One region of the Caballeronia sp. LZ028 genome, then DNA from elsewhere that is predicted to be linked to it. Evidence: riboswitches for the same ligand, from Rfam matches in the RefSeq annotation. Region 1 holds a riboswitch; the other holds the start of a gene.

The links. Region 1 has a riboswitch for manganese ahead of mntP (manganese efflux pump MntP). Riboswitches for the same ligand answer to the same signal wherever they lie in the genome.
Region 2: linked by a shared signal. The riboswitch ahead of QCE58_RS01955 (sodium:calcium antiporter) and the one ahead of mntP (manganese efflux pump MntP) in region 1 are both predicted to bind manganese.

Annotation. Positions count from the first base shown of each region.
Region 1 covers NZ_JARUXN010000003.1:175,464-179,555, reverse strand. The annotation lists gene alr (alanine racemase) at 1-254, opposite strand, end outside; gene QCE58_RS18405 (DUF6632 domain-containing protein) at 429-860, shown strand; gene mntP (manganese efflux pump MntP) at 826-1,395, opposite strand; yybP-ykoY riboswitch at 1,405-1,575, opposite strand; gene QCE58_RS18395 (PQQ-binding-like beta-propeller repeat protein) at 1,671-3,371, opposite strand; gene QCE58_RS18390 (hypothetical protein) at 3,491-3,613, shown strand; gene QCE58_RS18385 (membrane-bound PQQ-dependent dehydrogenase, glucose/quinate/shikimate family) at 3,655-4,092, opposite strand, start outside.
Region 2 covers NZ_JARUXN010000001.1:413,152-417,243, reverse strand. The annotation lists gene QCE58_RS01965 (hypothetical protein) at 1-727, shown strand, start outside; gene QCE58_RS01960 (hypothetical protein) at 724-1,575, shown strand; gene QCE58_RS01955 (sodium:calcium antiporter) at 1,720-2,730, opposite strand; yybP-ykoY riboswitch at 2,819-2,994, opposite strand; gene QCE58_RS01950 (ABC transporter substrate-binding protein) at 3,158-4,092, shown strand, end outside.

The sequences.
Region 1 (4,092 bases):
GGCTCGAAAACGCCTTCGAGCAAAAGAATCGGCTTTTTCCAGCCGAGCTCGCGCACGCGCACGGCTTCATCGAGATCGAGCAGCGCGATGCCGTCGGCTTCAGCGAGCGCCGGATAAATGCGCTCGATGCCGTGACCATAAGCATTCGCCTTGATGACGGACCACACGCGCGACGACGGCGCCGTGCGTTTGACAAGTTGAAGATTCTGTCGGATGGCGTCGAGATGGATGCGCGCGGAAATCGGACGTGGCATGACGTGCTGGATTTGTGGTTGAAGGCAGTGGAATGATGAATCGTATCGGCCTAATGGCAGTCGTTGTTATTTTATTTGCGCCGATTTTTGGTGGAAAGGCCTGCCGCCATCGATGGCTTTCGCGGTGCGCTTCGCGGTATCTTGTCGCTCATGTCGCGCCGCCAAGGAGCCGCCATGAACGACGCCCGTCGCCTCGCCTGCCTGCGCATCGTGCTCGCCGTCGTCGGGCTGATCGCGCTCTTCGCCTTCTATCCGCTCATGCTGCTCTGGCCTTCAGGATGGGCGTGGGATGCCGGCCACGAAGGCCATTCGGAATACGCGATGATGATCGTCGGCATCTACGCGACGCTCGGCGTTTTCCTGCTGATCGCATCGCGCGAGCCGATGAGGCATCTGAGCCTCATCTGGTTCACGGTGTGGTCGAGCGTCGTGCACGGCGCGATCATGGCCGTGCAGTCGTTCGGCGGCGCGGGGCGCCACCTCGGTCATCTGGCGGGCGACGTGCCCGCGCTTTTCATCGTCGCCGCCGTGCTCGCGATTCTCACGCCGCGCGGCGGCAAGGCGCGCATCCTCAGCCGAGATGGCCGAGATGTTCGGCCAGAATGACGCTGCCGACGCCGATCAGAATCAGCCCGCCGACGATTTCCGCCCGCTTGCCGATCGTCGCGCCGACGAGCCGGCCGACCATCACGCCGATCGTCACCATCAGCATCGTCGCGAAACCGATGGTCGCGGCCGTCGAGAAGATATCGACATCGATGAACGCGAGGCCCGCGCCGACCGCCATCGCGTCGATGCTGGTCGCGAAACCGGTGAGCGCCAACACCCAGAACGAATGCGAATTGGGCTTTTCCGCTTCGTGGCTCACGCTGCTGAAACCTTCGCGGATCATGCGCGCGCCGAGCAGGAAGAGCAGGCCGAACGCGATCCAGTGATCCCACGCGGTGACATACTGCGCGGCCGCCCTGCCGAGCGCCCAGCCGACGAGCGGCGTCAGGGCTTCGATCACGCCAAAGATCACGCCGGTCTTCAACGCTTCCGCGATGCGCGGCTTGTGCAGGGTCGCGCCCTTGCCGACGGCTGCGGCGAACGCGTCGGTGGACATGGCGAAGGCTAGAAAAATTGTGGAGGCGAGATTCATCGAGTAGCGCTCTGGTCGGGCAAGATGGAACGACAGAACGCGCGCCCGACCGGTCGCGAATTCTGTCGATGGTCTTGCCAACCTTTGATGGCTGCTCATGCCACGGCCTGAACGACCGAGCGTGTTGACATGAGCGCTTTCCCTGTGCAGGAAAGCCGGCTACTCCCCAGCGAAGAACCGAGAGCTTAACATGACTTCGCGACCGTTCCACGGCGTTTCGGCTAGTTGCGGCGCGCTCGCGGCGTCACGCCCGGCGCCGCGTTCGCGCGCCGATCCTATTTCGACAACAGCCCGAACACGGCGACGCCGTTCTTCGTGCCGACATACACCTTGCCGTTCGCGATCATCGGCGTGATGAACTTGTTGCCCGCACCGAACTGGTCGCGCGTGCCGGCGTCGTTGCTGCTGTAGAGCTGGCGCGCGAGATTGGCCGCGTCGTAGGCGCGCAGCGCGCCTGTCGCGCCGTTCTCCGCCGCCCACAGAATGCCGTTCGCCGTGCCGTTCGCGGAAATGCTCGGCGTCGCGCCGGGGAAGCCGAACGCATTCGACGTCTGACTCGTCGACGTCGCCGAAAGCAACGCGTTGCTGACCGCGAACGCCCGAATGCTGTCGCCGACCGCGCCGAAATAGACCGTGTTGTTGAAATACGCGGGCGCGCCGAACATCGCCCCGCGAATCTGGCCGACGAGTTCCTGATAGATGTGGTCCGCGTTCGAATCGAACTTGCCCATCGAGAAGCGGTTCACGACGTAGATCGTCGAGTTCTTGCCCGCGCCGATCGCCAGATGCCGGACCGTGCCGCCCGCATCGGTGAAGTCCGGCAGCACCATCGCGCCGCCGGAACCGAGATCTTCGTCCTCGTTCGACTCCTGCACCGTGTTCGACGGCTCGAAATAGTCCTGCACCCTGAGCGGCGACGTTTCCAGCCGCAAAAAACCGTTGCCGAAGTTGCCGTTGATCGGCATCTCCTGCGCGTTTTGCGTCGGATCGAAGGTGCCGTTGGCGTCGAGGAAAAAGATCGCCTGGCCGTCCGATGCGAGGCCCGCGCCGCTCATCCAGATCGAGCCCATCTGGCCGTTCGGCGTGAGGTTCAGCACGCTCGCCTGTTGCAGGGTCGCGGCGTCGTAGCCCATGACCCAGCCGGTGTACGGCATGAAGTCGCAATGCGAAGTCCACGCCGTGTAGACGACGCCGTTCAGCAGCAGCAACGCCGCGCGCTCGGCGTACTGGCCGGGATCGAACGTCAGCGTGCCGTTCTGGCTGCCCGCGCCGTTGCCCGGATACGTCGCCCGGATTTCGGTGGGGCCGTTGAAGAGCTCGGCGCCCGTCGCGACATCGAGCGCGTGAATGCGCTGGTGATACGCGCCCGACGCATCCTTCGACATGCCGACGACATACATCGCGCCGTTCGGGCCGCGCGTCCGGTCGATGACCGGCGTCGCCGTGACACCGATTGTCGGCGTGATCTGATGACAGTTGTGGTCGTCGCTCGGCGACTCGCCGCTGCCGAGCGTCGAGACTTTCCACAGCACCGCGCCGCTGTCGGCGTCGAAAGCGTAGACGCTGGCGTTTTCCGTCGCGACGTAGAGCACGTTGCGCGTGCCGCCCGCGATCGGTACGCCCGCCAGAAAGAGCGGCTGCGCGTCGACGGCGCCATCGACGGAAAAGAGCGCGAGCTTGCCGAAAGTACGCTGATTGACGTTCGCCGGCGTGAGGACGGTTTCCGCGAGTTGCTGTCCGGTGCGCGCGATGTCGTTGTGCCAGGTGACGACATCTTTCGACACCGCAGCCAGAGGCGCCGATGCCCCCGCCGGGCTCGATGCCCCCGACGGGCTCGATGCCGCCGGCGGCGCGCCGCCGCTCGCCGCAGACGAAGTGGCGCTATCGCCGGAACCGCCACTGCACGCGACGACGATCGCCGCGATGAGCACAACGGCGCCGATCGCCGCGATACGAGCCGGAAAGTGCGTCTTCATCTGGATGCTCCTTCAGAGCGTTTCGCCTTTGCGTACGGTCAATTCCCCGAAAGATATTTGTTGCAATGCGTCATAATGTGCTAACCTAGGGTTATTACCTAGTTAGTACGGAGTTCATCATGGGAATCATCGCTGCCACGCCGATCGCCCTCGTTTCCTTCATCGTCGCCGCCGTCCGCAATGCGCTGAGCGCGCGCGCGAAGGTCAGCGCGCTCATGGCCGAGGCTTATCGCCGGACGTAACGTGCAGGCGCGGGAGAAAATTCCCGCGCTTTTTTTCGCATTCACTGCAACGCATAGGCGATCACATAATCGCCCGCCTTCGTGCCGAGCGAGCCATGACCGCCCGCCGTCACGAGCACATATTGCTTGCCGCTTGCATCGGCGTAGCTCATCGGCGTGGCCTGACCGCCCGCCGGCAGACGCGCCTCCCACAGCTTCTTGCCGTCGCGCACGTCGTAGGCGCGCACGTATTGATCGAGCGTGCCCGTCAGGAACGCGACGCCGCCCGCCGTCACGATCGTCCCGCCGAGGCTCGGCACGCCGAGCGGCATCGGAATCGGCAGCGGCGCGCTGTCGAAGATGGTGCCGTTCTTGTGCATCCACGCAATCTTCTGCGTGCGCAGATCGACGCCCGCGATGTAGCCCCACGGCGGCGCCTGGCACGGAATCCCGAGCGGTGAAAGAAACGCGCTGATCTCAAAGCCGAACGGCGTACCGCG
Region 2 (4,092 bases), on a different contig from region 1:
CATCGCGCCGCCGCCCGAATACGCGGGCATCGACGATGCCGTGGTGCCTTTCGTCGCCAAGCCGAAATGCAACGTCGACGGCAAGCGCGTGCTTTATCCGGTGCTCGTGAAAAGCGACGCGGACCTCGCCGCTTTCAAGGCGAGCGAAGATCCGTCGCACTATTTCTTTCAGCACTTCGTGACGGGACGCAGCTTTTATCTGCTCGCCTATTTCGCGCGCACGGGCGAAGTCTTCTGCTCGTCGCAGGAAAACCTCGCGCAGCAGCCCGGCGGCAAGTCGATCGTGCTCGCGCGCACCGCCGATTTTCATGCGAGCGATATCGGCGTGAAGCTGCGGCAGGCGCTTTCGCAATGCGGCTATTTCGGCTTCGCGATGATCGAATGCATCGTCGGGGACGACGGCGCGTACTTCATCGAAATGAATCCCCGTCCGTGGGGACCGCTCGACCTGTGCCTGAACCACGACTGCGGCATCGTCGAAGCTTTCGTGGGCGACTGGGCGACGGAAGATGCAACCGCTTATCAAGGCCGGCGCCTTTCGCGCGCACGCCACGCCACGTATCTGTGGACGGGCGGCATCGTGAACACATGGCGCCGGCGCCGGACGACCGTGCATCGCTATGGCAGCGAAGCGCGTCTCGCGGGCGCTGCGTTGCGCGCCCTGGCCGGCGACGTCTATCTCGCAAGCGACAGCTGGCGAATCTTTTACAAGGAACTATGGAAATGACCTCTGGCGCCACCGCAGTCAAGGAGCGGCTCGCTCAACTCTACGGAGAAGTCTCCAAGCACTCGGGGTATCAGACGATCCCCGACTTCGTCGCGAGTACGCTCGGTTATCAGGAGACCATTCAGAGCCAATGGCGCGGCGACCGCAACCGCCTCGACTGGATTCTCGCGCATCGCGCGCCGCAAGCCGGCGAGCGCTGGGCCGACTTCGGCGCGAATACGGGCTTCTTCACGTACACGATCGCGCATGCGCATCCCGATGCGCGCGTGACGGCGATCGAAGCGAACGCCGAACACGCGAAGTTCCTGCGCGAACTCGGCGATGCCTTCTCGATCGGCAATGTCGACGTGCATCACGAAGCGCTGCCCTTCGATGGCCTCGACAAGCTGTCGGACATCGACGTGCTTTTGCATCTGAATGTGCTGCATCACGCGGGCGCGGATTTCGACCGCGAATATGTGACCGGCGCGCACGACTTTCCAGCGTATGCGGTCGCTTATCTGAAGAAGCTGCGTCAGGCGTCGCGCTCGCTCGTGTTCCAGCTCGGCTGCAATCTGTGGGGCGACAAGACGCATCCGCTGCAGCCGGGCGCGACCGATGCGGAGCGTCTCGCGTATGTGTCGAAGCTGCTGACGGACGCCGGCTGGCGCATTCGCGATCTCGCGTACGCGAAGAAGACGACCGACGCGCCGATCGCCTATGCCGATCTCGGCAAGGACGTCATCGAAGCGCTGAACGGCCAGCACGGACAAGCCGAACTGCGCCTCTTCGCCGACGCGCTCGCGCCGTATGCGCTGGAACAGCACATCGGCGAGTTTTATCGGCGCGCGATTTACATCGTCGATTAATTGACGGACGGCACTAAAGTTATCGGCGCACGTGCCGATAACCCCTATAAGAACAACAAGAACGACGTGCCGGTTTTCTCGGCGCGCTGCTTCGCTCTTCGATGCCCGCCTCGCGCGGGCATTCTTCTTTGTGCCGCAGCTTTGTCAGCGCCCGAGCGTCAACGCGAGATAGGCCGCGTACAGCACGCCGTTGCCGAGCAGCGCCCACAGCACGACGCCGTTCTCCTTCGCATTGAAGCGCAGCCACGCCGCCGCCGCGAGCGTGATGAGCACGCCCGTCAGCACTTCGATACGCGGCTCCCACGGCGTCAGCATGATGCCGATGGCCGGCAGCAACGTCCCTTGAAACACCATCGCGCCGGTGATGTTGCCGAACGCGAGCGTGTCCTTTCCTCGGCGCGCCCACAGAATGCTGTTCACTTTCTCGGGCAGTTCCGTCGCGATCGGAATGATGATGAGCGACAGCAGCAGCGCCGAAATTCCCAGCGCATGCGACACGCCCTCGACGCCGTGAATGAAGCCCTTCGCGCCGCCGACGAGCAGCACGATGCCGAAGAAAAACTGCAGCATGATCGTGCCGAGCGACGTTTTCAAACCGAGACGCGAAGCGAACAAGGCCTCGGGCGCTTCCGTTCCGTGTCCGCCCTCGACGAGCTTCGCCGAAGCCTTGAACGTCGAAATCACATAAACGATATAGAGCGCGACGAGCCCGACCGCGAACAACGCGCGCACTTGCCACGCGTGATGCGGCACGAACATCGCGGCGCACGCGATGAGAAACGCGACCAGAAAGAAGTTCAGATCGCGCACGAAGCCGCTGCGCTCCGGCACGATGCGCCCGCTCATGCCGCGCGACTTGAGGATCGCGAACGTCATCAGACACGTCGAAAGCGTCGCGAGCATAAGCGGCGCGCCGAGAATCGCGCCGACGCCGATCTCTTCGTTGACCGCACGGCTCGTCGTGCCGCCGAGCAGCGCGATGATCGGCACCGTCGTCTCGGGCAATGCCGTGCCGACCGCCGCGAACAGCGATCCGGTCACGCCTTCGGAAATGCCGAGCCGTTCGCCGAGATGTTCGAGCGCATTCGTGAATAGCTCCGCCGCGACCAGGATGATCGCGAGCATCAGCGCGAGTTCGAGAAAGAGCATCGTCATGCGGCACCTCGCATCGAAACATGCGACGGGTGCGCGAGCGTGCGCGGGAAACGGGGATGTTGTAGTTGTGGGGACACGATGATTCCACGGCCGGACGTCGAGCGAACCACGATGCGCCACGCGCCGTCCGGCCAGGAACGACATAGCGCATCGATGGTCTCGCCAAACCGTTCCGGTCGAACGCGCCACGGCAGCAGGGCCGAGGATGTTGACGCGTTCTCCTTCGCTCGCGAAGGAAGGCTACTCCCCAAAGAAGGCGCAAGTTTAGCCCGATGCGCCCCGTTTCGGCAACCCGCGGAATAAGCGTATGCCGATCGGATCGTTGTCGTCGACGGATGCATCCGCTAATCTGGCCGCGCCGGGCGCGTCGCTTGCTGCGCGTGCTCAAGCTCATCCACGAACAAAAATGAAGATCACGGGAGATCTCATGCGTCTGAAACTCTTCGCCGCGGCCGCCGCGATGGCCATGCTCGCCGCGCCGATGCTCGCGATGTCCAAGCCGCTCACCGTCTGCACCGAATCGAGCCCGGACGGCTTCGATGTCGTGCAATTCAATTCGCTCGTAACGACCAACGCATCGGCGGATGTCATCTTCAATACGCTCGTCTCCTACGACGAAGCCGCGAAGAAGGTCGTGCCCTCGCTCGCGGAAAAGTGGGACGTGACGAGCGACGGGCTCACGTACACATTCCATCTGCGTCCGAACGTTCAGTTTCAGACGACCGATTACTTCAAGCCGACGCGTCCGCTCAGTGCCGACGACGTCGTGTTCACGTTCTCGCGCATGCTCTCGGACGACAATCCGTGGCACAAGATCGCGGGCGCGAGCGGCTTTCCGCACGCGCAGTCGATGGGCCTCGTGAAGCTCATCAAGGCCGTATCGAAAGTCGATGACCATACCGTGAAGTTCGAGCTCAACGAGCCGAACGCGACCTTCGTGCCGATCCTCACGATGGGCTTCGCATCGATCTATTCGGCCGAATATGCGGACAAGCTGCTGAAGGCGAACCAGCAGGTCGATCTGAACAGCAAGCCGATCGGCACCGGCCCGTTCGTGCTGAAGAGCTACACGAAAGATTCGGTCATCCGCTACGACGTGAATCCGTCGTACTGGGGCGCGAAACCGAAGATCGACCGGCTGATCTACGCGATCACGCCCGACGCCGCCGTGCGCGCGCAGAAGATCAAGGCGGGCGAATGCCAGATCGCGCTGTCGCCGAAGCCGCAGGACGTCATCGACGCGAAGAAGGACAAGTCGCTGAAGGTGAGCGAAGCGCCCGCATTCATGACGGCGTTCGTCGCGCTCAACACGCAGAAGAAGCCGCTCGACAATCCGAAGGTGCGTCAGGCGATCAACATGGC